DNA from 4 places in the Paeniglutamicibacter sp. GQ140 genome. Region 4 is predicted to be linked to each of the others. Evidence: riboswitches for the same ligand, from Rfam matches in the RefSeq annotation. Region 4 holds a riboswitch; each other region holds the start of a gene.
The links. Region 4 has a riboswitch for S-adenosylmethionine ahead of AC6CHY_RS08635 (methylenetetrahydrofolate reductase). Riboswitches for the same ligand answer to the same signal wherever they lie in the genome.

Region 1: it holds a riboswitch for S-adenosylmethionine, as region 4 does, so the genes downstream of both, AC6CHY_RS10300 (ABC transporter substrate-binding protein) here and AC6CHY_RS08635 (methylenetetrahydrofolate reductase) in region 4, are expected to answer to the same signal.
Region 2: it holds a riboswitch for S-adenosylmethionine, as region 4 does, so the genes downstream of both, AC6CHY_RS00865 (OsmC family protein) here and AC6CHY_RS08635 (methylenetetrahydrofolate reductase) in region 4, are expected to answer to the same signal.
Region 3: it holds a riboswitch for S-adenosylmethionine, as region 4 does, so the genes downstream of both, AC6CHY_RS15785 (flavin reductase family protein) here and AC6CHY_RS08635 (methylenetetrahydrofolate reductase) in region 4, are expected to answer to the same signal.

Annotation. Positions count from the first base shown of each region.
Region 1 covers NZ_JCAXDW010000006.1:54,278-61,848, reverse strand. The annotation lists gene AC6CHY_RS10315 (dipeptide ABC transporter ATP-binding protein) at 1-1,490, opposite strand, end outside; gene AC6CHY_RS10310 (ABC transporter permease) at 1,504-2,412, opposite strand; gene AC6CHY_RS10305 (ABC transporter permease) at 2,433-3,392, opposite strand; gene AC6CHY_RS10300 (ABC transporter substrate-binding protein) at 3,400-5,058, opposite strand; SAM riboswitch class I at 5,165-5,259, opposite strand; gene AC6CHY_RS10295 (LLM class flavin-dependent oxidoreductase) at 5,636-7,039, opposite strand; gene AC6CHY_RS10290 (acyl-CoA dehydrogenase family protein) at 7,116-7,571, opposite strand, start outside.
Region 2 covers NZ_JCAXDW010000001.1:183,352-190,922, forward strand. The annotation lists gene AC6CHY_RS00835 (ABC transporter permease) at 1-633, shown strand, start outside; gene AC6CHY_RS00840 (glycine betaine ABC transporter substrate-binding protein) at 688-1,587, shown strand; gene AC6CHY_RS00845 (hypothetical protein) at 1,925-2,317, opposite strand; gene AC6CHY_RS00850 (FAD-dependent oxidoreductase) at 2,383-3,753, opposite strand; gene AC6CHY_RS00855 (VOC family protein) at 4,145-4,576, opposite strand; gene AC6CHY_RS00860 (MarR family winged helix-turn-helix transcriptional regulator) at 4,853-5,356, shown strand; SAM riboswitch class IV at 5,714-5,832, shown strand; gene AC6CHY_RS00865 (OsmC family protein) at 5,873-6,418, shown strand; gene aztD (zinc metallochaperone AztD) at 6,510-7,571, opposite strand, start outside.
Region 3 covers NZ_JCAXDW010000012.1:67,881-75,451, forward strand. The annotation lists gene AC6CHY_RS15770 (ZIP family metal transporter) at 1-725, opposite strand, end outside; gene dnaB (replicative DNA helicase) at 871-2,244, opposite strand; gene AC6CHY_RS15780 (DUF1801 domain-containing protein) at 2,759-3,184, shown strand; gene AC6CHY_RS15785 (flavin reductase family protein) at 3,278-3,787, opposite strand; SAM riboswitch class IV at 3,856-3,968, opposite strand; gene AC6CHY_RS15790 (dihydrofolate reductase family protein) at 4,210-4,836, opposite strand; gene rplI (50S ribosomal protein L9) at 5,074-5,529, opposite strand; gene rpsR (30S ribosomal protein S18) at 5,545-5,784, opposite strand; gene AC6CHY_RS15805 (single-stranded DNA-binding protein) at 5,847-6,440, opposite strand; gene rpsF (30S ribosomal protein S6) at 6,485-6,790, opposite strand; gene AC6CHY_RS15815 (acyltransferase family protein) at 6,961-7,571, opposite strand, start outside.
Region 4 covers NZ_JCAXDW010000005.1:37,724-45,294, reverse strand. The annotation lists gene AC6CHY_RS08645 (NADP-dependent isocitrate dehydrogenase) at 1-1,152, shown strand, start outside; gene AC6CHY_RS08640 (deoxyguanosinetriphosphate triphosphohydrolase family protein) at 1,233-2,819, opposite strand; SAM riboswitch class I at 3,096-3,213, shown strand; gene AC6CHY_RS08635 (methylenetetrahydrofolate reductase) at 3,317-4,243, shown strand; gene metE (5-methyltetrahydropteroyltriglutamate--homocysteine S-methyltransferase) at 4,298-6,655, shown strand; gene AC6CHY_RS08625 (O-acetylhomoserine aminocarboxypropyltransferase/cysteine synthase family protein) at 6,752-7,571, shown strand, end outside.

The DNA of each region.
Region 1 (7,571 bases), on a different contig from region 4:
ATGCGCTCGACGACGTGCAGGTCGTGGGAAATGAAGAGGTATGACAGCCTCTGGTTGACCTGGAGGTCTTCCAGCAGCGCCAGAATCTGCGCCTGGGTCAAGACATCGAGTGCGGAAAGGGCCTCATCCAGCACCAACGTCTTGGCGCCGAGGGCCAGGGCCCTGGCGATTGCCACGCGTTGCCGTTGTCCTCCGGAAAGTTCCTTCGCGCCGAGGGAGGCCATGCGCGCGGGCAGGTTGACAGCGTCCAACAGCTCGGCCACCCTGATCTTGCGTTCGTTCCTTGACCCGACCTTGTAGTTCTCCAGCGGTTCGCTGATGATCCGGGACACCGAATAACGCGGATCCAGTGCCGAATCCGGGTTTTGGTACACCAGTTGCAGGCTGCGCCAGAGGTCGCGCTTGCCGGCTCCGCGCACGTGGGTGACATCTTGTCCGTGGATCTTTACCGTCCCGGCGCTGGGCTCAAGCAGGCGCATGACCATGCGCGCGGTCGTGGATTTTCCGGAGCCGGACTCCCCGACCAATGAGAAAGTGGTTCCGGGGCGGACTGCGAAGGAAACGTTGTCCACCGCTGCTCGTTCAGCTTTTCCGTTGCCATAGATCTTTGTCAGGCCACGGACCTCAATGGCCGGCAACTCGATGGCGCCTTCAGGCCCGGTGGTTTGTGCGCCCTTGCCCGTGGCAGTGGCCTCGGTAAGCAGCATCTGGGTATAGGCATCTTCCGGGGCATGCAGGATTTCACGCACCGGGCGATCCTCGCGAATCCGGCCGTGCTGCATGACCACGATGCGGTCGGCGATGTCCGTGGCCACGGCCAAGTCATGGGTCACAAAAATGACTGCGGTTCCGAGTTCCCGGGCGAGCTTGGTAAATACCTCGAGCACCGTCTGTTGGACCGTGACATCCAATGCGGATGTTGGCTCATCGGCAATCAGCAGCTCGGGTTCCAGGGCAAAGGCTATGGCAATGAGCACCCGCTGCTTCAGCCCGCCCGAGAGCTCATGAGGGTACTGTCCCAGGCGCTGTTCCGGGCGATCGATCCCGACCAGTTCCAGCAGCCTGAGGACTTCCCGGCGCAACTCTGCCTTGGTGCGCTTGCGCCCTTGCGGGTGCAGGCGGAAAACCTCGGATACCTGGGACCCCACGGTCTTCACCGGATCGAGGGAGGCTCCGGGATCCTGCGGCACCATGCCGATGCGCCGTCCGCGGATGGCTTCCAGTTCCTTGGCCGAATGGTTCAGGAGGTTGTCGCCGGCAAGGTCGATCGTTCCGCCCAGGACCTTTGCCGATTCCGGCAGCAATCCGATGATGGCCTTTGCCAGCGTGGACTTGCCGGAGCCGGATTCGCCAACCAGTGCAACGATTTCGCCGGTCTTGAGCGCGATGTCGAGGTGGTCTGCGGCGATGACCGATTCATCGCCGGTGCCGTATTGAATGCTTAGCCCACGAATGTCCAGCAATGTGGGTGCCGAGTCGATGGTGCTCATGCTGTTCCCCTGACTAGAAACGGAAGATCTTGTGAAGCTGTCGGCCAAGACCGGCGAGCAGGATGACCACGACGACGATGACCACGCCCGGCAGGGTCGTGAGCCACCATGCCGAAGCGAGGTACTGCCGTCCCTCGGAAATGAGCAGACCCCATTCAGGGGTCGGAGGCGGAGAGCCGAATCCGAGGAAGCCGAGGCCCGAAATCGCGAGGATCGCCACGCCGAGGTCCACCGCCAGAAGGGCCAGAACGGGGCCGCAGGAGTTGGGCAGGATGTGCTTGAAAACGACAGACCAATACGTGCCGCCGTTCATGAAGGCGGCTTCCACGTAGTCCAGGCTGCGAACGCGCAGGACCTCGGAACGCACCACGCGTGCAAACGACGCAATGGAGGCGATGCCCACGCCGATTCCCAGGGAAATCGGACCGGGGGCAAATGCCGTGACGATGATCAGCGAGACCAGGAAGCCCGGGACAGCGAGCAAGACATCGATCAGGCGCATGGTGACGGCGTCGGCCGCCCGGCCTGCGGTTGCCGCCAGCAGCCCCAGCCCGGTCCCCGCGACGAGCCCGATCGTCACCGCCAGTCCCGCGGTCAACAGCGTTTGGCTGGTGCCGTGAACCACCCGGGCAAACACGTCGCGGCCCAAGTGGTCGGTGCCAAACCAGTGGGCGAACCCGGGCGCCTGGAATTTCTCGGCCGGGACGCCGCTAATGGGGTCCAGTCCGCTAAACAGCGAAGGGACCAACGCCCACCCCAGGACCATGATCAGCGGGGCGCAGGTCAGCCAGAATACGGGCGAACTAAGCGCTCCCGATTTCTTCTTGGAAGATGGCACGATCTCCACCGGCGCAAGAGTGCCGGCCGGGGCGGACTGCTGCACGGCAACCTTCGTCAACGGTTCCTCTAGCTTGATGCTCATGGATTCTTCTCCGTTCGTTCCTAGGCCACGAGTGCGCGCGGTGCCCCGTGCGTTCCACTCTTGAGGATCCGTGGATCCAATAGCGGGTAAAGCAGGTCAACAACCAGGTTCACGACAACGAAGGCCGTGGCGGTGATCAGCACGAGTCCCTGGACCAGCGCCACGTCCTGCGCGGTGACCGACTGAAGCACCACCTGGCCCAGGCCGGACCGGGCAAACACCGTCTCGGTGATGACCGAGCCGGCCAACAGCGTTCCCACGGTTATCCCGCTGATGGTCATGGCCGGTGCCGCAGCGTTTTTGAGGGTGTGGCGAAAGAAAATCCATGACGGCGAAGCGCCCTTGGCACGCAACACGTCCACGAATGGCTGGGCGTAAACGTTGTCCACACTCTTGAGCAGCACCTGGGCAATCGGGGCAGAGACGTGGACGGCCAGGACCAGGACGGGGACGGCAATCGAGGCGAACGAACCATCCGGGAAAAGCGACATGACTCCGAGTTGGATGGAGAGCAGCTGCAGGAGCACCAGGCCCAGCCAGAACACGGGAACTGCCGCGAAGAGCGGCGGCAGGTTGATGATGAGCCGCTTCAACCACGTCCGACGTGCCAACGTGGCCGAAGCGACCAGCAGAACCGCAAACACCACGGCAGTCACGAAGGCACTGGAAGCCAGCACCAAGGTCGACCCGGCCACTGCACCGATGCGTTCTGCAACGGGCTGGCCCGAGGCCAGCGAATACCCGAAATCACCCCGGAAGAGACCGGCCAATTGGCTGAAATACTGAATCAACAGCGGCTGGTCGTATCCGTATTGCGCCTTCATGGCCGCGATGGTTTCCGGATTGGCCGCAGCATCCGCTGACAGGAAGATCGTCACTGGGTCATTCGGGAGCAGCTGCACGGCCAGGAAGACCAGGGTGTAGGCAAGCCAAATGACCAGCAAAGCTTGTCCGATGCGTCGCGCGATGTAAGCGGCCATGGGGTTGCTACTTTCCGGTCTTCCAGGCGCCCTGGAAAATCGGGGCGGTGCCGGAGGTGAATTCCACGTGCGCATCCGAGTTGCCGCCGTAGACCTGGACTTCGTCCCAAAGGACCAGGGACAGCGCCTTTTCGCTGACCAGCTGGCGCTGTTCCTCGGCAACCAGTTCCTTGTGCTCCGCCTCGCTGGTGGCCGAACGTTCCTTGGCGAACAGCGCGTTGAGCTCGCTGTCGGCGTTCAGGGTCTGGGTGTTGTTTTCCGGGCCGAAGACCGGTCCCAGTCCGCCGTAGGCAAATTGGCGGGTTCCGAAGAACTCGATGTTGGGATCGATCATGGCCGTGGTCAGGAACGTGTTGTCGGCCGCACGGTTGATGAGCTTGACGCCGATTTCCCGCCATTGCTGCTCGATGAGTTCAAAGGCCGGTTTGATGACCACGGAGTTGTTGGAGCTGGTGATGGTGATTTCCAGCTTCTGCCCACCCTTTTCGCGTACTCCGTCGGCTCCGACAACCCAGCCTGCCTCGTCGAGCAACGCCTTGGATTTCTCCGGGTTGTAGCCCAGATCCGCGGACAGGTCGATGAACCCGGGGGCCGCGTGGTTCAGCACGGAGTCGGCGATGACGTAGCTGTCCGACAGCACCGTGTCCTTGATGGATTGGCGGTCGATGCCGACCTGGAGCGCCTGACGCACCTTGGTGTCGGCGAGCTTGCCACTGCCGATGCGCACTGCCGCCATGTTGGTGGTCAGGTCAATTCCCTTGGCCGGCAGCACCTGGTCGCCGCTGCCCGCGAGGGTTTGCTCGTCCACGGGCTGAAGTCCCCGGACCAGGTCGACCTGGCCGGTTTGGACCGCTCCGGCACGGTGCGCCACCTCGGGCAGGTACTTCACCACGAGCTTGTCCAGGTATGCGGCGCCCTGGTTTGCCGCTGATTCAGGCGCCCACTTGTAATCCGCGCGCTTGGCGAAGGTGACTTCTTCATCGGTCTTCTCGGATTCGAAGACGAACGGTCCGGAGCCGACGATGTTGGCGATGGCCGACTGGCCGGCATTGTCCAACGTCAAGGTTTCAGGGGAAACCAGGCCCGAGGTGACCGACGATGTGGCACGCAGGAAGTTGGCGTCGGGGGTCTTGAGCGTGACCTTGACCTGGTTTTTTCCTACGACCTCGGCGGACTTGAAGGCGGCGAAGTCGACGTTGGGTGCGATCTGTGCGCTCTTGATGCCCTTGCCCAGGGCGTCCAGGTTTTCCTTGACGGCCTTGGCATCGAGCGCCGTTCCGTCCGAGAAACTCACGCCGTCACGAATGGTGAAGGTGAACTCGGTCTGGTTCTTGTTGGCGGTGAAATCCGACGCTATCCAGCCAACGAGCTTTCCGGTTGCCGCGTCGAAATAGGTCAGTCGGTCCAACACGCTATTGAGCACATTGGCCTTCTCGTAGAAGCGTGCGGCTTGGGTCTGCCAGTTGTTGATCGGGGTTACTTCCGCATACACGAAGGTTCCGCCCTGGACGGGATCGTTGCTTACCGGGTCGGCTGCATTTCCCGCTGTTTGGGTTCCCGATCCGCAGGCGCTGAGTGCCAGCGTGGCCACGGAAAGCACGGTAAGGATCTTGACGCCGAGGCCGGCGCGAAGGCGTCGCTTCGCAGGTGGTTTGGTGTTGCCCATGATTCATTCCTTCTCGGTTCACCCGAGGAACGCCGCGACATGGCTAATCAGTCGAATACCTGTCCAAGACATGACAGCATTCGGCGGACCGCGCAGAGTTTGGCTATCTCCATCGGTCCTGGCGGTAGCACCGGATCCCCATGAGGGGAGTGGTTGCTGCGGCGTCAACGAGCCAGGTCTCTCAGCCGCTCTGGATGGTGTGTGCTCGTGTTGGTTGGTTTCCAGCGTCGAACAATTCAAGTGTGTCGCAGGATCTTCGATACAACCAACATAAAAGGGTTCGCCGTGAAATAAATCGACGCACGGATCGGCTTTGGGGCCGGATTTGCTTCACGAAGCGTCATAAGTCAGAACGTGAAGCGAAAAACAACCTGGCCTTGCTTCACCGGGGCGTCATGTTGATAATGTGCACAAATTCATGCCCCGGAACTCATCGACTGGGCAAATGGCGGCTGACTCTCTTTCCTGGTCTCAGGCTGCCGGCCGTCCCGAACGTTCACGGCCCCTTAAACGGCCCGGGCGGCGGCGCACCTCATGGTGCGCCGCCGCCCGAAACTCGTGCGGGAGTTACTCCCGGCTACTTGACCTCGGCGTTCGAGAACCGGTAGTTCGCCGCGCGGTGGGAGTCCTGGACGCGGTCGCCCTTGCCGAAGAGCTTGTTGCGCAGCGTGCCCTCGACGTATTCGGTCGGGTAGGCGCCGCGTGCCTGCAGCTCGGGAACGATGAACTCCACGATGTCCTCAAAGGTGCCCGGGGTGATGGCGTAGGCCAGGTTGAACCCGTCCACGTCGGTGTCCTCGACCCACTCGATGAGCTTGTCGGCGACCTCGGTCGGCGAGCCGACGGTGATCGGTCCGAAGCCGCCAACGCCCACCCACTCGGCCAGCTGGCGGATCGTCCACGGGTTGCCCGAATCGCCGCTGGCCTGCTGGAACATCGACACGGTGGACTGGATGGCGTTGGACTTCACGTTGTCGCCGATAACGTCGTCCGGGCCGTAGGTCGACAGGTCCACGCCCATCCAGCCGGAGATCAGCGCAAGGGCGCCGTCGATGTCGGCGTAGGACTTGTAGTCCTCGAACTTGGCCTGCGCGGCGGCGGAATCCACGTCCGTGATGATGGTCTGCATGGTGTAGATGCGCACGTCGTGGCGTCCACGGCCGGCCGCCTCGGCGGCGTCGCGGATCTTGGTGACCGTGGCCTTGAGCATGTCCTTGGTGGGGCAAGTGACGAAGACTGCCTCGGCATTTGCCGCGGCGAACTGCATGCCGCGCGAGGAGGTTCCGGCCTGGAAGATCACCGGGGTGCGCTGCGGGCTGGGCTCGGTGATGGCGATGCCCGGGACCTTGAAGTACTTGCCCTCATGGTTGATCTCGTGGACCTTGGCCGGGTCGGTGAAGACACCGCGCTCGGCGTCGCGAACCACGGCGTCTTCTTCCCAGGAACCCTCGAGCAGCTTGTACACGACCTCGAGGTATTCGTCGGCGTGGTTGTAGCGCTCGTCGTGCTCAAGCTGGTCTTCCTGGCCCATGTTCCGGGCGGCGGAGGGCAGGTAGCCGGTCACGACGTTCCAGCCGATGCGGCCCTTGGTCAGGTGGTCAAGGGTCGCCAGGCGGCGGGAGAAAGGGTACGGGTGTTCGTAGGAGGTGCTGGCGGTGACGCCGAAGCCGAGGTTCTCGGTCACGGCGGCCATCGCGGAGACAAGCATGAGCGGGTCGTTGACCGGGACCTGGGCGCCGGTGCGCAGCGGCACCTCGTTGGAGCCGCCGAAGACGTCGTAGGTGCCCAGCACGTCGGCGATGAAGATGCCGTCGAACTTGCCCTTTTCCAGGGTCTTGGCCAGGTTGGTCCAGTAGGATAGGTCCTTGTAGCTGGCGGACTGGTCCTTGGGGTGCTTCCACAGTCCCGGGGACTGGTGTCCGACGCAGTTCATGTCGAAGGCGTTGAAGCGGATCTGGCGTGGGGCGGGAGTCGTGCTCATGTTTATCCTTCGCGAGGTGTTGGGAGTTGCGGATCCGGTGTTGTGCGGATCAAGTTGATGTGGGGCTCGTGTTGTTCTACGGGATGCCGGTTCCCTGGGTGGCACCCACGTCGCCGATGGCGTTGAGCTGCTGGGGCGCCGTGCCGTTGACCTCGTAGTCGCCGATGATGCGAGACTTGTAGATCGCGGGGTTGTGGGTGGCAACGGTGCGCGCGTTGCGCCAGTGCCGGTCCAGGTTGCATCCCTTGGCGGTTGCCGAGGCACCCAGTCCGTCAAAGAGCTTGGTCGCCGCGGAGAGCACCAGCGGCTGGACGACCGCCTGGGCCCTGTCCGCGGCGAGTTCACACACCGCGAACCGCTCGGCCGGGCTGAGCGATACATCGGCCAGCGCGACCTCGATCTCCGCCACGGCGGCCAGGACGATGGAGTCGACCGCGAATGCGGTGCCGGAGACCTCGCCGACCAATTGCAGTACCTGGGGTTCTTCGCGCACCGGAACACCGGTCCCGGTGCTGAAGCTTCGGGTGCGGGC
Region 2 (7,571 bases), on a different contig from region 4:
CTGGGCAGCATCGTCGGGTTCCTGCTGATCTACGGCATGAACCAATGGGAAAACGCCATGCACTCCCTGGCCTTGGTGCTCGTGGCCTCCGTGGTCGCGGTGATCATCAGCGTCCCGCTGGGCATCGCTGCGGCAAAGTCCGGCGCTGTCTCGGGCGTCGTGAAACCCGTCATGGACTTCCTGCAGACCATGCCCGCATTCGTGTACCTGATCCCGGTGCTGCTTTTGCTGGGCATTGGACCGGTCCCGGGCATCGTGGCGACCATCATCTTTGCCCTGGCACCGGGTGCCCGCTTCACCGAACTGGGCATCCGCTCCGTGGACAGCGAAGTCGTCGAGGCAGGCCAGGCCTTCGGTGCCTCACCGATGCGCATCCTGCGCCAGATCCAGATCCCCCTGGCCATGCCCACCATCATGGCCGGCATCAACCAGATCATCATGCTCTCGCTATCCATGGTTGTCATTGCCGGAATGGTCGGCGCCGGAGGGCTCGGCGGCGCCGTCTACGCGGCGTTGACCGGCCTCAACACCCCATTGGGTGTGGAATCGGGTCTCTCCGTCGTCATCCTCGCGATCTTCCTTGATCGCGTCACCGCTTCGCTGAGCAGGTCCAAGCAACACGTTGCAGCGTAATCACCCCCCATTAGCGGCCCCGCAACACCGGGGCCGTCGAGAAAGGCACGAATCATGAGGAAGAAACTCGCATCTTTGATAGCAGTGGCCGCGGCCTCGACCCTGGCGCTGACCGCGTGCGGTTCCGGCAGCGGCGCGGCCGCCGGCCCGGAAAACGGTGACAAGAAGGACGTCACCATCGGTGTCTTCGCCGGATGGGACGAAGGCCTTGCCGTGTCCCACCTGTGGGAGCGCATCCTGGCCAAGAAGGGCTACGACGTCACGCTGACCAGCGCCGACGTGGCCCCGGTCTTCTCCGGCATTTCCACCGGCGACTTCGACATGGCCATGGACGTCTGGCTTCCGGAAACCCACGCGACCCAGGCCGAAAAGTATGGTGACAAGATCCAGGAGCTGGGCACCTGGTACGAGGACGCCAAGCTCACCGTGGCCGTGAACAAGGACGCGGACATCGAGTCCCTGGATGAGCTCGCCGGCAAGGCCGACATGTTCGGCAATCGAATCGTGGGCATCGACCCGGGAGCCGGGCTGACCAAGGCCACGAAGGAGCGAGTGATCCCGCAGTACGGTCTGGAGAAGATGGACTACGTGACCTCCTCCACCCCCGCCATGCTGACCGAGTTGAAGAAGGCCACGGATGCCGGCGACGACGTCCTGGTGACACTGTGGCGTCCGCACTGGGCCTATGATGCGTTCCCGATCAAGGATCTCAAGGATCCCAAGGGCACGCTGGGCACCGCCGAGCACATCAGCACCTACGGCAGCCTGACCTTCAAGGAAGACTTCCCGACCCTCACCGGTTGGATGAAGGACTTCAAGATCGATGACGAGAAGCTCTTCTCCCTTGAAAACGCGATGTTCAACGGTGCCGACACCCAGGACTACGCCCCGATCGTGGACCAGTGGATCTCCGAAAACCAGGAATGGGTCGATTCCTTGACCGCCGCGAAGTAGTCGCACACCATCATCAAGCGGCCCGGTTCTTCCGGGGTCACCGGCATCTCCTGCGGTGTCCCCGAAGAAACGGGCCGCTTTTGTGGTCTTGGGCCGGCGCGGACCACGCGCGTGCCGTAAAGATGCACCGGCGCACGGCGGGCCTCGACGGGAAGCTCCTGCGGGTCAGCCGAGACGTCGACATCCCGGAATCCAAAACCCCTTTGTCGGTTCGCCGGCGTATTCCTGCGCGCAACGGAACCTCCATGCGCCGGTGGTGGGAATCGACCTGTGGATGGCGGCCAATGAGGAATCCGGTTCCCGGATCATCGCGCTTTGGCGTGAATTCCCGGGCTGGCTAGTCCCAGTGGGCAATAATGCCCAGGACCTTGCTGAGTGCAAAGACGGCCGCCAGGGCCGCCGCCGTCCAATACAGGAAGCGCACGTTTGAGCGCGGCTTTTCCAGTTGCCAGGATCCGGACTTGTCTTCCCGGTAGTACACCAGCGCCTTGCCCTCGGGAGCGCGGGGGTGTTCGAGCACCAGAAGCTCGCTGCGGATGGTGCCGTCCGCGGTGTGGAAAACCAGGCATTCCTGCCCCTCGAGCACGGCGATCTCATAATCGGCGGTCTTCCATTCCGCATCCCGGCGACGTTCGGCCACGGCAAAGGCATAGAATCCGGCCGCGGCAATGAGCGCCACCCACCCTATGAGGTCGAGTGCGGGGCCCAGGCTGGTCAGCAGGTCTTGCACGCTTTTATCTTATGGTCTGCGGCTTTCAGTCACCGCATCCGGGTCCCCGCGTGACCGAGGAGGAATCAGCGGGCGAACGAACCGAGCACCTCGTTCAACGCCTCCGTCGACGAGGGGTGGGTGAAGATCGAATCGCGCAGCGTGGATGAAGTGACTCCCTGGCGCATGGCCAGCGCGACAAGGTTGATGACTTCCTGGGAATCCACGTGCATCAGGGCCGCGCCGAGGATCCGGTCGGAGTCGGCATCGACCACGATTTTGACGATGCCGCGTGCATCTCCCACGATCTTGGGTCGGGGCATCGCGGCAATCTCGGCTACCTTCTTGACGGCGACCTTGATCTCCAGGCCCTGCGCCCGAGCTTGGTCCTCGCTGAGCCCGACGCGGGCCAATGGCGGGGTGGTGAAGATCGTGTGGGGAACCGCAACGCGGTCGGCCGTGGTGCGCTTGCCGGTTCCCAGGATTGCATCGGCGACGACGCGGTTGTCGTCAAGGGACACGTAGGTGAATTGGGGCCCGCCGTTCACATCCCCCAGCGCGTATACGCCCTCGGCCGTCGTGGCCATGCGTCCATCGACCTTGATGGCCCCCGATGCGGTGAGCTCGATGCCTGCGGATTCCAGGTTCAGCCCGCCGGTGGCCGGGGTTCGCCCGAGTGCAATGAGCACCGCGTCGGCCTCGATTGATCGCACTTGGCCGTCTTGATCGTAGTGCACCAGGGCGGAGTCGGTGTCTTGGCCGATGCGCTTCACGCTGGCTCCCACCCGCACCTCCACCCCCACGTCGTTCAGCGCCTCGAGGACCTCGGCGGCAACGTCTTCGTCCTCCTTCTTCAGTGCCCGTGCCCCGCGGTCCAGCACGGTGACCTTCGAGCCGAAGTGCGCGAACATGGAGGCGAACTCGGTCCCGACGTATCCGCCGCCGACCACCACCAGGGTCTTGGGCAGCGGCGCGTGTTGCAGCGTGGTGGAGTCGTGGATGCGCCCGCCGATGCGCGCGCCGTCAAGGTCCGGGATCGTGGGCACGGCGCCGGTGTTGATGATGATCCGCTTGGCCTCAAGTTCGAGGGTTTCTTCCCCGGCCTCGACCCTGATGCGGCGCGGCGAGATGAAGCTGGCCCTGCCCGTGATGGTGATGACCGAATCCAGCCCGTCCAGCATGGAAAAGTTCTTGGCACGCATCGCGGCGGTCAGCTTGTCCCGGCGCAGCACCGCCGCATCGAAGTAGTCGGGGTCGAATCCGTTACCGGGGCGGATGTCCGCGTCATGGATCAGCGCCTTGGTGGGAACACAGCCGATGTTGATGCAGGTGCCGCCATACATATCAGGCGATGCCTCGATGATTGCCACCCGCTGCCCGGCACGGGCCATGGTTCCGGCAAGCGTCTTTCCGCCCTTGCCCCAGCCGATGACTATGAGATCGAGTTCGTGTTCCATCGGGGCATCCTCTGTTCCTGGAAATACGGTGTTGACTACGGTTGAGTCTGGTTCGCTGCGGATTGGAGGTCAAGGAAGCCCGCGCCGAACGGGCCGAAGGCCGCACATCCTTGACCGGATTGAACACCCATTTCGTGCAGCCTTCGGCAACGACTACGACATGGAAACATATGGGCAGCGCCGTCGAAGGGCCAAGGAAACCGGATCCTGACAAAGGCAGGGTGGGCGTGGTCCAGGCGAAGCGGCCGCAGCCAGGACGCACCCGTGCTCGCTGGCTGTCGCCCTCACGCCATCGACGCAAAAATGCGTGGGTTGGACCGCCCAGGGTCTAACCCACGCATTTTTCATGCTGGCTTGGTGACGTTGGCCCCCTCGCCTGCGGAACGGGCGTTTACTGCCCCGCGTTCCCGGGCCCGGCAATGTTGACCATCCAGTCAACCCCGAACTTGTCCGTGAGCATGCCGAACGAGTCTCCCCACGGGGCCTCGGCCAGCTCCTCGCCGATCGTGGCACCCTCGCTGAGCTTCTTCCAATACGCGGTCATTTCGTCCTTGTCGTCGCCGCTGAGCGTGACGGAGATGGCGGTGCCGCCCTTCCACTCCATGGAGGCAGGGGTGTCGGCCGCCATCAGGTTCAGGCCGTTGGGTGCACGCAGGTGACCGTGCATGATCTTGTTGTCATCCTCCGGATTGCCGGTCTTGGCGAAGTCGTAGTCCGCGAAGGGGCGCAAATCCAGTTCACCGCCAAATACCGACTGGTAGAACTCGAGCGCGGGACGCGCCGTATCGCGGAAGCTGATGTAGGGGTTGAGAATCGTGCCCATGGTGTTCTCCATCGTTTGGCGGTGTTCAACAATTAGCAATTGTGCCCGCCGCAACCGGATCCGTGAAGCCTTCGGACCGATAGTTTGCCGTGAATTCGCTGGGGGTCCAACCCGGCGGGAACTGCCGCATCGGGTTCGTGGGCAACAGCCGAGGTCAACACCGCGGACAGGCCCGGGCCGGCGCGGCGCCACGCAGGCAAAACGCCGGCGCGCGGAAATGGCAAACGCGCCGTCGCGAAGGATTCGAATCGGCGGATCGCCACTAAAATGATTCCCATGACTTCACCGTTCTCCGAATCCCGACCCGACCCGGGATCGGCAACTGATCACGAAACCCTTGATCCATTGATCGAGGACGTGGAAAAAGAGTTTTCAATCATGGTCGTCAAGGCGCGCCAGGCCATCCGCAAGCGCGCCGCCGCGATCCATCCTGAACTTCAGCCGCTGGGCTACAAGGTGCTCTCCATCCTGGCGCGCGAGCACGCCCAGCAGCAGATCATCCTTGCCGAGGAACTCCAGGTGGACAAGGCGACCATGAGCCGGATGATCAAATGGCTCGAGGCCAAGGACCTGGTCACCCGCGTTCCGGATCCGCGCGACGGCAGGGCCATGCTGGTCAGCATCACCGAACCCGCGCGTGCGGGCTATCTTGCCTCCAGCGCGGCGTCGCGCCAATTGCTGAGGAACCGGCTCGTTTCCTGGGACCCCGAGGAAATCAAGCGCTTCGCCGACCTGCTCTCCAAGCTCAACGCCAACGACGCCCCGGCACGCGAAAGCTGACTGGCGCGAAACCGTTCCCCGGCCCCGGCCCTCCACCTGGAAGGGTCGGGGCCGACGGCGTCGGCGAGTCTGGGCGCATCCATGTCGCCTGTTCGCCCCCGGGACGACCGCCCGTTCCGAACCCGGCCGATTGCCGGATAGCACGGGCTCCCATGGCGTTTCCCGGCAGTGAAATCGGCCCCGGCACGCGGCGTGGTTTCTTCGCCATGCTGCCTCCAACGCCTTGATCCATTCGCCGCATTGGCCCGAATCGGCAAAAGAACGGGCACTTGTTCGACGAAAGAGCGTTTCATCGTGAAGATTTGTTAAGGCTGCGCTTTGCGCGGGCGCCACGGAATCGGCAACACTCGTAGACAGAATCACGAGCTCCAATCATTCACGGCCCTGGTCGATTGGACCGCAACCCTCTTCGTCATAGCGGGGTGCGCCAGGTGAAGATTCGACGCCACCCAACCGGATCGGCGTAAGTATGGCGTTGTGCAAGGCATGCGCCAACCACGAAAGGATCGAACTTCCATGTCCGAAACCCTGATCGACAGCACCCTTGATGAGATTCGCGCAGAAAAGCTCACCGCGGCAGGCACCGCCTGGGGCGAGCGCATTGCCGCCAACACGGCCAGCGCGGCGCTGACCTTCAAGGCCAGCGGAGTGTCCACCGGTTCGGTGTCCAGCGAAATCACCGCGGGAAAGCACCGCTTCATCGTCGACGAACCGGAGGCACTGGCCGGGGACGACGTGGCGGCCAGCCCGGTGGAATTTGCCCTCGGCGCCCTCATTTCCTGCCAGGTCGTGGTCTACCGCCTGTACGCACACCAGCTGGGTCTCAAGATCGACTCACTGGAAATCAGCGCGGAGGCCGACCTGGATGTCCGCGGTCTCTTCGGCATCGAGGAAACCATCCGCCCGGGCTTCGGCGAGGTGCGCCTGACGGTCAAGATCGATGGCCCGGAGACGCGCGAGCGCTACGAGGAGCTGCAGGCAACCGTCGATGCACGCTGCCCGGTGCTGGACATCTTCAGCAACCCGACCCCTGTCAGCGTCGAGCTGGTTACCGCCGGCTAGCGCCACCATGAACCGATCGTGGGTCGGTGCCGTTCGAGGGGAACGGCACCGACCCACGATTTTTTTGTTTCCCTTGGGGCGCGGGTTCCCGCTATCCCTTGATCGAGGTGATCTCGTTGGGAACTTCCGGCAGGGTCACGCTCCGTGAGACCTTGCCGGTCTTCAGGTCCACGAAGTGCAACTCCTTGGTGGCCGGTTCGGTGACATAGGCGGTACCCCCGGAGACGTGCACAGTCGGGCGCGGCTGCTGCCAATCGATCGGTTCTTCCCATGCGCCGACCACGGCAATGGCCTTCTTTTCCTTCCCGTTCTTCACGTCGTAGACATGCAGCTTGCCGTCGGTTCCCAGCAGCAGCGCGTCCCCTCCGGCACTGCGGGCCAGGGAGCGGAACGAATAGCTGTAGTTGATGTCGATGAGCTTGAGGGTGTTGGTCGCGGTATCCGTCAACGAAAAGGTTTGCGGGCGTTCGAGCTCGGCGTCCTTGTCCTTCTTATAGTCCCCGAGCACCACGGACGAGACCTCGGATCCTGCCTGGTTTCCGATCCGTCCGTAAGCATCAGGCGCCTCGAGCTTGGCGATCTTCTTGTCCTTGATGACCAGGATGCCGTCCTCGCAGCCGACCACCATGGCCTCGTCCTTGGCGACCGCCTCGCCGTGGACGCCGGGGCACTGCCGGGATTCGGCCACGGTGGTTCGCCGGTGCTCGGCATCCGGCGCGGAGAGCAGCTTCACCGCGTTGACGGCCTCGGCATTGCCGTCGGTGACCAGCAGGGTCCCGTCCGCGAGCCGCACGGCCACCCCGTGGTGCGCTTCGGGCAGTGCCACGTCCTCGGTGCGGGGCAGGGCCCTGTTGTCCAGCTGGGTGGATTCGAAGATGTTGATTTTGCCGGTGGCGTCGTCGAAGAGGGCGGTGTGCCCGGCGTGGACCACTGCGTGCCCGGGCTTGGCGGCCGGGAACACCAGCTCGGTCAGCGAGGGATCTGAGGTGTAGTGATGGGCATGTTCACCATGCTTTTCGGACCAGACACCGGAGTCCAGGACCTGGAATCCCCCGGCGGTGGAGACGAGCACCCGGCGGCCATCGCCCGCTGGGTTGACGCGGTTGAAGCCCGCAAGCTTGTGGTTCGAGAGGACTGCGCCGTCACGCGCGTC
Region 3 (7,571 bases), on a different contig from region 4:
GCGGCAATGAATCCGGTGAGCATGTGCTGCTCCTCGAAGGCCTCGGGGATCATGGTGTCGGCGAGCATGGCCAGGATGCCGCCCGCGGCGATCGCGGTGACCACCGCGATGACCTCTCCCGGGGCGTTGTCGAGGGCCAGGTAGCCGATCATCGCGGCGAGCCCCGAAAGCACGGCGATGCTCCCCCAGATCGCGAAGATCTCCTTCGGTCCCTTTCCGGCGCGCTTCATGTCGGCGGTGCTGGCCAGTCCCTCGGGGACGTTGGAAATGAAAATTGCCGCCAGCATGGTCGGGTTGACTGCGGCGCCGGAGAGCAGTCCCACGCCCAGCACGATGGACTCGGGGATGCCATCCAGCAGTGCGCCGACCGCGATGGCCGCTCCCCCGTTGGGAGTTCCGCCGGCGCCGGCGCCGGCGCCTGCCCGGGCTGGAGGCTTTCCGCGGCGTCGGTGCTCGGCACCGAGGCGCACCAGCAGGGCGTTCGCGCCGACATAGATGACGGCCCCCGCCAGGAATCCGGCCACGGTGGGCCACAGCCCGCCGGCCTCCTCGGCCTCCTGGACCAGTTCAAAGGTGAGGGCGGAAATCAGCACGCCGGCGCCGAATGCCATGACGCTGGAGACAACCTTCCGCGGAATGTTTAACCACCAGGCCGCGGCGGCACCGAGCAGCAACGCCGACCCGGCGATGGTGCCCCACATGAGCGCTTGCAAGGACATCAACATGGCGCCACGCTATCGCACCATGACTATTCACGCAGCGTTTTCATGGGACGCGCGGGCTCGCCCGGCGCAGCTAAACGGCTGCGGGCGGTTGCCCTGCCCCGCAAGGGCCAGGGCAACCGCCCGTTTTCCCGGATGTTCCGGGGAGTTACCCGAGGCCGTCCTGGGCCATGTTGTTGAAGCGCGAGTAGTGGCCCTGGAAGGCGACGGTGATGGTCTTGGTCGGGCCGTTACGGTGCTTGGCCACGATCACGTCGGCCTCGCCGGCGCGGGCCGATTCCTTGTCGTAGATATCCTCACGGTGCAGCAGGATGACCATGTCGGCATCCTGCTCGATCGATCCGGATTCGCGAAGGTCGGAAATCATCGGTTTCTTGTCGGTGCGCTGCTCCGAACCACGGTTCAGCTGGGAGAGGGCGATGACCGGTACGTCGAGTTCCTTGGCCAACAGCTTGAGCGCTCGGGAGAACTCGGAGACTTCCTGCTGGCGCGACTCGACCTTTTTGCCCGAGCTCATCAGCTGCAGGTAGTCAAGGACCACGAGCTTCAGGTCATGCTTCTGCTTGAGCCGCCGGCACTTGGCGCGGATTTCCATCAGCGACATGTTCGGCGAATCGTCAATGAACAGCGGGGCGTCGTTGAGCCGTCCCATCGTGGTGGCGATCTTCGACCACTGTTCGTCCTGGATCGTCCCCTTGCGCAAATCCTGCAGGGCGATGCTTGCCTCTGCCGACAGCAGGCGCATCGCGATCTCGTTGCGGCCCATTTCCAGCGAAAAGAAGACGGACGTCATGTTGTGCTTGATCGATGCCGACCTGGCAAAGTCCAGTGCGAACGTCGACTTGCCCACGGCGGGACGGGCGGCAATGACGATCATCTGACCGCCGTGCAGCCCCTGGGTCAACTCGTCGAGTTCGAAGATCCCGGTGGGAACGCCAATCACGCCCTCGCCGCGGCTGCCGGCGGATTCGATTTCATCGACGGTGCCCTCGATGATGTCGCGCAGCGGGACGTAGTCCTCAGCCGTGCGGCGCTCGGCGACCTTGTAGACCTCGGCCTGGGCCTCGTTCACGATGGCGTCGACCTCGCCGTCCTGCGAGTAGCCGAGCTGCACGATCTTGGTGCCCGCATCAACCAGTCGGCGCAGGACCGCGCGTTCACGCACGATCTCGGCGTAGAAGCCTGCGTTGGCGGCGGTGGGCACGGACTGGATGAGCGTATGCAGGTACGCCGGGCCGCCAATGCGGGTGATCTCGCCGCGCTTGGTCAACAGGTCAGAGACGGTCACGGCATCGGCGGGCTCGCCGCGGCCGTAGAGGTCGATGATGGCCTCGTAGATCGCCTCGTGTGCCGGGCGGTAGAAGTCCAGCCCTCGCAGCACCTCCACGCAGTCTGCGATGGCGTCCTTGGACAGCATCATGCCGCCCAGGACGCTTTGCTCGGCTACGAGGTCTTGCGGTGGAGTGCGGCCATAGTCCGATCCATGTGAATCGGAGCTGGTTTCGGTGCTGGCTAGCGACACGGGTTTTTCCCTTCAAGCTTCGCGGGTTCCCAATTTTCCGCTTCATTACCCAGTCAGTGTCTCAAGGAGCACGGACGATTCGTTAGGTTCAATCTCACACGTGCGCAAGGGCACCGCGAACCTGTGGAAATAGGTGGGGAACACTGTCACCCTAGACCTGTTTTCCACCAAACCCAACACGGTTATCCACAGGCCATGTGGATAACCTGTGAACCTCGCGGCGTGTTGTGTGCACAGTCTGGGGAGAAGGTTGTGGATTACACCATTTTTTTGAGCAAAAAACGCGCGTGACTAGGCATTACCTGAATCCACGCCTGTGGATACAAACTATTTATCCACATCCACCACGGGCGTAATCGTCGGTTATACACACAAAAACCCCGAGATTCCGGGGTTAAACCGGTCGCGTTTTCACAGTTACCCACAACCTATCCACAGACACGCCGGAAGTTGCCGGGGTTCTGGGGATAGCGGGCATTGATAGAGATCACCGTCGCCTGACATACTGGGCCGCATGAGCGCCAACAAGACCGTCCCAACAGCCGATGACCCGGAGGAATTCGTTTCGGCGGTGGCACATCCGACGAGGCGCGCGGACGCCGAGGTCCTGCTGGGGATGATGGAAGAGGCCAGCGGACAGCCACCGACCATGTGGGGGCCAACCATCATCGGGTATGGCAGCTACCACTATAAATACGATTCCGGCCGCGAAGGTGATGCCTGCGCGATCGGCTTCTCTCCACGGGCGTCGAACCTGGCTCTTTACGGATTGACCATCGCCCCGACCGCCGGGAAGTTGCTGGCGAAACTGGGCAAGCACAAAGTCGGGGCATCATGCCTCTACGTGAACAAGCTTGCCGACGTCGACCTGGAGGTCCTGGCCCAGCTGGCCCGCGACGGCTACCGATACATGATGGGCGTGGTGCACAGAGGTTCATAGGCAAACCGCCGCGCAACGACAGGGGCTCCCGGCCCGCGGCGGCGAATCCAGGATTCGCTGCGGCGGACCGGGAGCCCCCACGTGTCAGGTGCCCTAGGAGACCAGCTGTTCGGCATCCAGGCGACGGAATGCCGAGCCGTGGAACACCAGCGGCGAGTTGGCGTTGTCGTGCGTCTGGTGGCCGTGCACGCGCAGCAGCACCACATGGTGGTCCCCCGCGGGGACCTCCTGCTCGATGGAGCAGTCGAGCCACAGGGTGGCGTCATGCAGGAAGAGCGCACCCTCGTCGGTCGAATCAAGGCGAAGCCCGGCAAAACGGTCCCCCGACTTCGAGGCGATCTGTCGGCACACGCCCTCGTTCTTTTCACTCAGCACCGAGACGCCAATGCGCCCGCTGGTGCGCACCAACGGCCACGTCTTCGAGGTGTTCTGGACCGCGAACATCACCAGCGGCGGATCCATGGACACGCCAACCGTAAAGGACGAAGCCACAATCCCTTGCGGCTGCCCGTCCACGATGGCGCAGAGTGCGGCAATGCCCGAGGGGTGCTGGGCAAAGACGTTGCGCAGGGTATCGGGGGTGAGGTCAGAGGTGAGTGTCATAATGCTCAATCCTTCGGCTTCGGCCCACCTTCGCGGGTGCGCGCAATCCACGCGCCAACCAGCAAGGTGTGCGGTACTTGCCTCCCGGGTCCCGGTAGGCCGAATCATCACCTGGAGCACCCCACCACCGTGAGAGGGTTGCCGGTCAACGGGCCAGGGCCTTGCGTTGACACTCTTGATTCATCACTAACGTTAGAAGAAATAATTACGTCTCGTCAAAGTTTGTTTCGACACACTAAGTCACGAAGCGTAAGAATCGAAGATTGTGCGACCATATGCCCCGATCCCGCCCATGAGGGTCAAGAGGCCCTTGTCCGCACGTGAACGCCGGGACCCCTCGGGACGGCCGAAGAAGACGCCTGCACCGCACGGGCTGCGGATCCGCAACCAAGCCGCCATTGCGACGCCGCGACATTCCCGGCCTAGGCGACGTCCGAGACCCCCGTGTACGTCGCATAGGCGGCCTCGCCGGCACGTTGGTAGACCAGGATGGCAAGCCCGCCCGGGGTGGTCTTGCTGCTCGAAAGACGCAGCCCGGCCGGCGCGCAGCCCTCGGGGAAGAGGCGTCGCCCGCGGCCAAGGACAACCGGAGCCACGACAAGCCGGAGTTCGTCAATCAGCCCCTCGGCAAGCAATGAGCCGGCGAGGCGGGCACTGCCGTGGATCTGCAGCTCCCTGCCGGGCCGGGCCTTGAGCTCCGCAACCCTGGCGGCAATGTCGCCGGAGAGAACCGTGGTCGGGTCCCAGCTTCCCTCGGCCAGTGTCTGCGATGCAACGTACTTGGGCAGCGAATTCATGAGCACCGTGAACGGGTCGTCCGGGTCGGTGATCTGCGGCCAATCCCGGGCGAAGGCCTCATAGGTGCGACGGCCAAGCAGCAGCCCGTCGGCTTCCCCGAGCCATTGCGCTGCCTGCTCAATGAATGCCTCGTCCATGTGCGGGACCAGCCACCCGCCTTGGGTAAACCCGTCGGTCGGGTCTTCCTCGGGAGACCCGGGGCCCTGCGACACCCCGTCGAGACTTACGAACTCCGTCAATGTCAGCTTCATGAACGTGCCTTCCTGGTAGTTGCGCTGCCCGTTCCCCGGGAATCGCCGGGCGGGCGACGCCGGGAGGGCGCTGCTCCCCTGGGCAAAACTACTTGACGTGGAGCCCCGGCGCCAGAGTCCGGCCTTTTGCCCGCCGCAGCCCCGGGAGCGGAACCTTGCCTTAACCCACTGTGGACCCCGCCATTGGCGGGGTCCACAGTGGGTTGCCGTCAATCAAGACGGCGGGTGCGCAAGGAATTACTTCTTTGCGGCAACAACCTGCAGTGCAACCTTTGCGGAGACATCGGTGTGCAGACGCACGGTCGCCGAGTAGTTACCCGTCGACTTGATGTGGTCGTTGATCTCGATGTTGCGCTTGTCGATCGCGCCCAGGCCAGCGGCTGCAACAGCCTTGGCGATGTCGTCGGTCTTCACGGTGCCGAAGAGGCGACCGGTAGCGCCGGCCTTGACGGTCAGCTTGACCGGCTTGGCGGAAATCGAAGCAGCAAGTGCCTGCGCATCTTCCAGGTTCGCAACGGCGCGAGCAGCACGGGCGGCCTTGATCGACTCAACCTGCTTCTCACCGCCCTTGGTCCAGGTGATGGCGAAGGCGCGCGGGAGAAGGTAGTTACGTGCGTAACCATCCTTCACCTCGACGATGTCGCCTGCGGCGCCGAGGCCGGTAACTTCGTGGGTCAGAATGAGCTTTGCCATGTTGGTATACCTTCCTTAGCCGCGGCCAGCGCCGGAGTAAGGCAGCAATGCCACTTCGCGCGCGTTCTTGATGGCCTGTGCGATCTTGCGCTGTTCCTGTACGGAAACACCGGTAACGCGACGGGCACGGATCTTTCCGCGATCGGAAATGAACTTGCGCAGCAATGCTACGTCCTTGTAGTCGATGACAGTGATGTCAGCGGCCTTCAAGGGGTTGGACTTTGGTTTGGGCTTACGGAGTTCAGCCTTAGCCATCGTGGAGCTCCTTTATCAGGTGGAGCCCGCAGAATTTTCTGCGGGATGGTGAATAAATTTGTTTAGAAAGGTGGTTCGTCGGAACCCGGGTTGCCCCATCCGCCGTTGTTTCCTCCGGCAGGAGCACCCCATGGATCGTTGGCCGGTGCATTCCAGCCGCCGCCGGAGTTTCCGCCGGCGTTGCCGCCACCGAATCCACCGCCGCCGCCTTGGTTGCCGCCGGCAAACCCGCCGGCATTTGCGCCCGCGTTCTGCTGGCCACCAAAGCCACCACCACTGCCACCGCCGGAGCGCTGGGTGCGGGTGACCTTTGCGGAGGCGTAACGCAGCGACGGGCCGATTTCATCGACCTCAAGCTCGGTGACGTTACGCTTTTCGCCTTCCTTGGTTTCGTAGGAACGCGACTTGAGACGACCCTGGGCGATGACGCGCATGCCCTTGGTCAACGTCTCGGCGACGTTTTCGGCCGCCTCTCGCCACACCGACGCACGGAGGAACAGCGTGTCGCCGTCCTTCCATTCATTGGTCTGGCGGTCGAAGGTTCGCGGGGTCGAAGCAATGGTGAAGTTCGCCACTGCCGATCCTGACGGGGTGAAACGCAGTTCCGGGTCAGCGGTCAAATTACCAATAACCGTAATGACTGTCTCGCCTGCCATTGGAGCCTCCTAAAGTGTTGTTCTACGAAGATCGGACAGCAGAATTACTCTGCTACGACCTTTGCCTCTTCCGGGCGGGTGATCTTGGTGCGCATGATGGTCTCATTGAGGCCCAGCTGGCGATCAAGCTCTGCGGAAGTAGCGGGGGTAGCGGTGAAGTTAACTACCGCGTAAATGGCCTCATTCTTCTTCTGAATGTCGTAGGCCAGGCGGCGACGGCCCCAGATGTCAACGTTCTCGATGGTTCCACCATCGTTACGGACAACATCGAGGAACTTACCGAGGGTCGGTTCAACGGTTCGCTCGTCGACCTCGGGGTCGATCAGCACCATCAATTCATAAGCACGCATGTGAACCCACCTCCTTTGGGCTAAACGGTCACGGCATTTCCGCAACAGGAGGTTCTTTGCATTTGCTGTCGCCACAACCCGATTGCCGGGCGCGGCAGAAACAGCCTCAACCATTCTAGCGGAAAATCACCGCCGCACCCGACTGGGCCGGGTGCGGTGTATCACGGGGCTCACCGCGCGGCTTCCATGAGCCCGTCGGCGCGCAGCCGATCCACGAGCCTGTCGCCGAAGACCGGGGCGAGCGTGCGGATATAGGTGTCCGAGACGTGGTGCTTGTCCCGGTACACCAGGACGTTCCCGATGACTGCGGGGCAGAAGCCGTCGGCGCAGAACTGGTCGGAGAAATCCAGCACCTCCGTGCGCGGCTCGCGCTTGGCAGCGGCCAGCGTGTAGTCGTTGGCCTCGAAGGCCCGTGACTCCGGGGCCCCGCAGGTTTCGAGTTCCTCGGGATTTTTTGCCACGCAGTCCCGCGCGTAGGCCTTGGTCCCAGGGCGCGGGGTGTCGATGATCGGATAGACCTGGATGCCGGCGTCCTCCAGCTGGCCCCAATAGTCCGCGAATCCCTCGGCGGCGCCCTTCTCGAAGGCGGCTCCGGCCCAATGGCTGGTCACCACCGCATCCACGTCCCCACGGGCCAGGATCCGCTTGAGCGTGTCCTTGTTGGCCTGGTGGCAGGAAATGCTGCCGTCGGCCTCGGCGATGCGCTTGGTGGCGCTGAAGGGGCAGGAGTTCTTCAGGTAGGTCAGCAGCGTCCAGTCGTTTTTCTTGGCGGTGGCCTCCA
Region 4 (7,571 bases):
TCGGGCCACATGTGGGACGCCGAGGGCAAGGAACGCGACACCCTGGCAGTGCTGCCGGACTCCTCCTACTCGGGCATCTACCAGGTCGTCATCGACGACTGCCGCGCCAACGGCGCCTACGACCCGACCACCATGGGCACCGTCCCGAACGTCGGCCTGATGGCCCAAGCGGCCGAGGAGTACGGCTCCCACGACAAGACCTTCGAGATCAAGTCCGCCGGACACGTCCAGATCCTGGATGCCACCGGCGGCGTGCTCATCGAACACCAGGTCTTCCCGGGTGACATCTGGCGCGCCTGCCAGACCAAGGACGTGCCGGTGCGCGACTGGGTCAAGCTGGCAGTCAACCGCGCCCGCGCCTCGGCCACCCCCGCGGTGTTCTGGCTGGACGAGACCCGCGCGCACGACGCCGTGCTGATCTCCAAGGTCAACGAGTACCTCAAGGACCACGACACCGAGGGCCTGGTCATCGAGATCCTCTCGCCGGTCGATGCCACCAAGTACACCATCGAGCGCATCCGCCGCGGCGAGGACACCATCTCGGTCTCCGGCAACGTGCTGCGCGACTACCTCACCGACCTGTTCCCGATCCTCGAATTGGGCACCAGCGCCAAGATGCTTTCCATCGTGCCGCTGATCGCCGGCGGCGGCCTGTTCGAGACCGGTGCCGGTGGCTCGGCCCCGAAGCACGTGGCCCAGCTGGTGAGCGAAAACCACCTGCGCTGGGATTCCCTGGGCGAGTTCCTGGCCCTGGCCGTCTCCTTCGAGCACCTGGCCAACACCTCGGACAACGCGCGCGCGCAGATCCTCGCCGACACACTGGATGCGGCAACCGGCACCTTCCTGCTGGAAAACAAGTCGCCCAAGCGCAAGGCCGGCGAGCTGGACAACCGCGGCAGCCACTTCTACCTGGCCAAGTACTGGGCCGAGGAACTGGCGGCACAGACCAAGGACGCCGAGCTGGCAGCGGCATTCAAGGCCGTCTCCGAGGCACTGGGCGGCAACGAGGAGGCCATCGTGGCCGAGCTCGCCGCCGTGCAGGGCGCCCCGGTCGACCTGGGCGGCTACTACCGCCCGGTCGAGGAAAAGGTCGCAGCCATCATGCGCCCGAGCTCCACGCTGAACGCGGCGCTGGAACTGCTCACCAAGTAGTCCCTCCCCTTCCGCAAGGAAGCACGGCAGAGGCCGCCACGATCCTACGATCGTGGCGGCCTTCGTCGGTTAACCGTGCCCTACAGCCCGCGGCCGACCTCCCAGATGCTCTCGGAGGTTCCGGTGAGCAGGGCGTTGACGGAGGCGGCCTGCGCGTCGGTGAACGAGGCGATGTAGTCCACGATGGCCCGCGCCCTGCCCAGGCGCTCGATCTCGCCGGCCGGGACGTTGCCGGCGGGTCCGGGGGTCTGAGCGTAGAGCTGGCGGTATTCGCCGGTCGCCGCCTCGACCGAGTCAAGCAGCCGGCGCGGTGCGCGGGCCGCATCCTGCGGGTCATCGAGCCAGGCGGCCAGCCCCTCGGCCAACGACCTGATGATGCGGGTCTGCCCGCGCTGGTAGAGGGCCAGGTCGGAGCGTTCAAGCACAAAGCGCTCGTGCACGAACTTGAGCACCACCACGTCGTGCCAGGCCTCGTCGGCCAGGCGCACGTGGCCGCTGCGCACCCCGGGGTCCCTTTCCACCGCGATGGAGGCCTGCAACCTGTCGATCCAGCGGCGGGTGAAGCCGGTGACGGCGCGGTCCGCATCGAGCCCGCCGTCGTAGGGCAGGGAAAGCAGCCCCTCGACCAGGTCGTGGCCCACGCGCAACACCGAGGCCCGGAAGGCGTCGGCGTTCGCGATCCACGGGTCCTTGGCTGCCACCCGGCGCCAGGTGCGCTCCAGCCCGTGGCCGGGCAGCCGCGGGTCCAGCTCGCGCATATCCAGGCGGGCCAGGTCCGGCCCCGATTCGAGCCAGTGCCGCAGCTCGGTGGACACCAGCGAATACTGCAGCACCCCGGCGCGGTAGAAGTCGTCCAGGTCGTGCACCGCGTATGCAATGTCGTCGGCGATGTCCATGACCGAGCATTCCAGGGTCTGCTGGTGTTCGGCGATCTGCGGGAAAACCGAAAGCACGTCACGCATCTCGGCCTCCTCGATGTCGTAGGCCGAGTATTTCAGGGCGGCGTTTCCGCCGCCGAGGCCCACGCCGCGCGGCAGGAGTGCCGGGGACCGGGCCGGCAGGGAACGCCATTCGTTGCGGGTCCAGGGGTACTTGAGCACCGCCGCCCGCACCGCCCGGGTCAGGTTCATCCCGCGCGGGCTCGCGTCGCAGCTGTCCAGCGCGGTGAGGATGCGGAAGGACTGGGCGTTGCCCTCGAACCCGTCGGGCAGGCGCAGGATCTGCCGGGCGGCCCGGTCCAGTTCCTGTTCGCCCAGGTGCCCGAAGGGCGGGTGGCCCAGGTCGTGTGCGGCCGCGGCGGCCTGCACCACCACGGGATCGCAGCCGCCAAGCTCGGCCACGAGTGAGCGCGTCGGCTCGTCGGCGTTGCGCAACCCGATGGCAATCGAGCGGGCCACGGCCGAGACCTTGAGCGAGTGGGTGAGCCGGTTGTGCACCACGGTGCCCGCGCCGGCCTGCGGAATCACCTGGGTGACCGCCGAGAGCCGGGAGAAATAGGGGGAGAAGCGGATGCGTTCGATGTCGACGCGGAATTCGTCTTCGCCGGGCCGCGAGTCCTCGCGGATCGGCCGCTCGCGGCCGCCGGTCTGGTGGGTGGTGTTCCTGTAGTCCATGGTGCGCACCAGCTTAGTGCGCACCCGGTGCGGGCGCCCCGCGACCCACGGCATCTTCGGAGGATGGCGCGGATCATCTGGATCGGCGCCGAACCCCCGGAGCCGGTATCCGTCGACACAAAGGCGTCACAGAAACCGGGACGAGTCACACGCTGGAACCACATCCCCGTGAATACGGGTGTTCCGCGGGTTCCGGGTCCGTAACAATGTGACCGTCGCTCCGCCCGGAAATGACGCCGCATGGACACATGAAGTGTTTTTGCCCTTCGTGACGGCTGCATCGGCGAGCGCCTTGCGCACCTTGTCGACGCTGTTCCAAGATGAATGCATCAACCATCAAGAGCGGCTGAGAGATCTGGCTCGTTGACGCCGCAGCAACCATCGTCCGATGGATTCCCCTCGCGGGGACTCCGCTCGGCGAGGGTGCTAAGGCCAGAAGCGATGGAGCCGCTTCAGCGTTCACTCATCATCGCCGCAGGAAATCCGTGACGGATCCCTGGGGCTTTGGTGGCGATCCCTGATGCCTCCCTCGAATCGACGAGGAGACACGCATGAGCATTGAAACGACAGCCGCACCGCCGTCCCTGTCCTACGAGCTGTACCCGCCGGTGAACCGCGACGCCACCGAGGGGATCTTCAACAGCATCGCGGCCCTGGAGGCGACGGATCCCGACTACGTGTCGGTGACCTACTCGGGGTCCCCGACAAGGAGGAACGCGTCGCTGGAACTGATCGAGCACCTCATCCAAAACACCCGGCTGCGCCCGCTGGCGCACCTGACCTGTGTGGGGGAGAGCCGCGAATCCCTGCAGAACCTGATCCGGCACTTCATCTCCCTCGGGGTCCGCGGGGTGCTGGCCCTCCGCGGGGACCTGCCGACGGACCCGGATGAGTGGCGCGGGGAGTTCCCCTTCGCCCGCTACCTGATCGAGTTGATCCGCGAGGTCGAGGCCGACCACTCGGCCGCCCTGGCCGGCGGGCGGCTGGGGGTGGGCGTTGCCGCCTACCCGATCCGGCACCCGGAGTCCCCGTCCTTCGAGCACGACGTCGAGGTGCTGCTGGCCAAGGAGCGCTCCGGCGCGAACTACGCGATCACGCAGGTCTACTTCCGGGCCGGCGAATACACCAACCTCGTGGAATCGGCCCGCCGCGCCGGGGTCACCATTCCGATCATCCCCGGGGTCATCCCGCTGAACTCGCTGCGGCGCCTGAACCGGCTGGCATCGATGACGGGCATTGCCCCGGACCCGATCCTGGCCCACGCCCTGGAGACGGCGGACTCGGATGGCGAGCGCCACCGCATCGGCGTGGACGCCGCCGTCACCCTGGCCAAGCGCGCCTTCGACGACGGGGCGCCGGGCGTGCACCTCTACACCTTCAACGACCACCGCGGCTCCCTCGATGTCATCGAGCGGCTCGAATTGCCGCGGACCCGTGCCAGGGCGTCCAACGCCTGGGCAACCCGCGCCGCCGTCTAGACCCACACACCTTCCCATTACTTTCCACCACGCCAGAACAACAGGAGAATCACCATGACCAAGGCAACCTTCCCGGCAGCATCCATCCTCGGCTATCCGCGCATCGGGCCCAACCGCGAGCTCAAGAAGGCCCTCGAGGCGCACTGGGCAGCACGCACCGACGAGGCCACGCTGCACGCCGCCGCCCGTGAACTGCAGAACGCCAACCTGGCAAGGCTCACCGGGCTGGGCCTTGCGGCCGACGACGCCTCGCTTCCCGGCGACTTCGCCTACTACGACCAGGTGCTCGACGCGACCGTCGCCCTCTCGGCGCTGCCCGCCCGCTTCGCCGACCTGGCCGACGCCAACGGCGCCATCGACACCGCCGCCTCCTTCGTGCTGGCCCGAGGCGACGAATCCCGCGCCCCGCTGGAAATGACCAAGTGGTTCGACACCAACTACCACTACCTGGTCCCGGAAATCGGCGAAGCCACCCCGGTCAAGGCCAACGCCGCCGCCCTGGTCGAGTCCTTCGCGGCACACGCCGCCCAGGGCAACACCATCCGCCCCACCCTCGTGGGCCCGATCAGCTACTTGCTGCTGGCCAAGCCCGAGGACGGCGCACCTGCCGGTTTCGACCCGCTCTCGCGCATCGACGAGGTCGTTGCCGCCTACGGCGAGATCCTTGCTGCACTTGCCGCCGCCGGCGCGCCCTGGGTGCAGCTCGACGAGCCGGCACTTGTCACCGACCGCGGCGCCGCCCTGGCCGTCCCCGGTGCGCTCGCCGAAACCGTCTACACGCAGCTGGCCGCCGCCACGGCGCGCCCGGCCCTGCTGGTGGGCCTGGGCTACGGCACCGCCGGGGATCCCGCCCGCCCGGGCGCCACCCAGGGCCTGCTGGCCCGCACCGGTGTCGAGGCGGTGCACGCCGACCTGGTCCGCGGCGCCGTGCCCACCGCCGAATTCCTCGGCGACCTTGCCGGTTCCACCCTTGTTGCGGGCATCGTTGACTCGCGCAACATCTGGCGCAACGACCTGGCCGCCTCGCTGGGCACGCTCGCCTCCCTGCGCACCGAGGTCGAAAAGGCCGGCGGCACCCTGGCCGTGGGAACCGCCACCTCGCTGCAGCACGTCCCGCACGACGTCGCCCAGGAGGCGAACCTGCCGCCCCACCTGCCCGAATGGCTGGCCTTCGCCAACCAGAAGGTCGCCGAGGTGCTGACCCTGGCCAAGGGCCTGGCCGAGGGCGAATCCGCCATCGCCGCCGAGCTCTCCGCCGCCGAATCGGCACGTGCCCACCGCGCCGGATTCGCCGGGACCACCGTTGCCGCGGTGCGCGAGCGCCTGGACAACCTGACCACCGCCGACTTCTCCCGCTCGGATGCAGCAATCCGCAAGGCCGCCCAGGAGACCGCCCTGGCGCTGCCGCCGCTGCCGACCACCACCATCGGCTCCTTCCCGCAGACCACCCAGGTCCGCACCGCCCGCGCCGCGCACAAGGCCGGCACCCTGGACGACGCCGCGTACGAGGGCTTCCTCAAGGAGGAAATCCAGCGGGTGGTGGAACTGCAGGAACGCCTGGGACTCGACGTGCTGGTGCACGGCGAGGCCGAGCGCAACGACATGGTCCAGTACTTCGCCGAGAACTTCGACGGCTTCTCCGAAACCGAGAACGGCTGGGTGCAGTCCTACGGATCGCGCGCCACCCGCCCCTCGATCCTCTGGGGCGACGTCTCCCGCCCGGCGGCCTTCACCGTCCCGTGGATTTCCCACGCCGCCTCGCTGACCAACAAGCCGCTCAAGGGCATGCTCACCGGCCCGGTCACCATCCTGGCCTGGAGCTTCATCCGCGACGACCAGCCCCTGGCCACCTCCGCCAACCAGGTGGCCCTGGCGCTGCGCGACGAGATCGCGGACCTGCAGGCCGCGGGCATCGGCATCATCCAGGTCGACGAGCCGGCACTGCGCGAGCTGCTGCCGCTGCGCGCCAAGGACCAGGCCAAGTACCTGGGCTGGAGCGTTGACTCCTTCCGCCTGGCCACCTCGGGGGCCGCGGACGCCACGCAGATCCACACCCACCTGTGCTACTCGGAGTTCGGCGAGATCATCGAGGCCATCGACGCCCTGGACGCGGACGTGACCTCGATCGAGGCTGCCCGCTCCCGCATGGAGGTCACCGCGGACCTGACGGAATTCGGCTACAGCCGCGGCATCGGCCCGGGCGTGTACGACATCCACTCCCCGCGCGTGCCCTCCACCGCCGAGGTCGCCGAGCTCATCGACATCGCCCTGGCGTCCCTGGACCCGAAGTCGCTGTGGATCAACCCTGACTGCGGGCTGAAGACCCGCGGCTACGCGGAGACCGAGGCCTCGCTGGCCAACCTGGTGGAAGCGGCCGTCGCGGCCCGCGCCACCCTGGGCGCCTCCGTCTAGTCCCGCCGTGCGGGTGCGGCATCCACCTTGGGGGTGCCGCGCCCGCATCCCATCCCGACCACGCTTAGCCTCCCCTCCGGCCCGAAAGGCACGATCATGGCCCCCAGCACCTGGCGCAACGCCACCACCGAAATCCATTCCGGGTACGCCCCGGCGGCACCGCACCGCCCCATGACCGTGCCGATCTACAACTCGGCCGCCTACCAGTTCCCCGACTACGCCACCGCCGCGAAGCTCTTCGCGCTCAAGGCGCCGGGCTTCACCTATTCGCGCACCGGGAACCCGACCGTCGCGGTGCTGGAGGAACGCGCCGCGGCCCTCGAGGGCGGGATCGGCGCCATCGCCACCGCCACCGGGCAGGCGGCTGTCGCGATCTCGCTGCTCGCGCTGCTGCAGGGCCAGGGCCACCTGGTGGCCTCCAACAAGCTCTACGGCGGCACCGTGGACCTGCTCACCGACACCTTCGCCGACTTCGGCGTGAGCGTCACGTTCGTCGATCCCCAGGACCCGGCCAACTGGGCAGCGGCCATCACGGAGAAGACCCGCGGCTTCCTGCTCGAGTCGGTTTCCAACCCGCTGATCACCCTGGTGGACTTGCGCGCCATCGCCGAGGTGGCCCACGCCGCAGGCGTGCCGGTGGTCGTTGACAACACCCTGGCCACCCCGGCCGCCTACCGGCCCATCGACTTCGGCGCGGACATCGTGGTGCACTCGGCCACCAAGGCGCTGGCGGGACACGGATCGGTTCTTGGGGGACTGGTCATCGACGCCGGCACCTTCGATTTCTCCGACGCCGCCCGCTGGCCGCAGATCGCCGCGCCCAAGGCGCGGTACTACGGGGATTCGCTGCTGGAACGCTACGGGAACAAGGCCTACCTGATGCTGGTGCGCTCCAAGTTCCTGCACGACCTGGGCC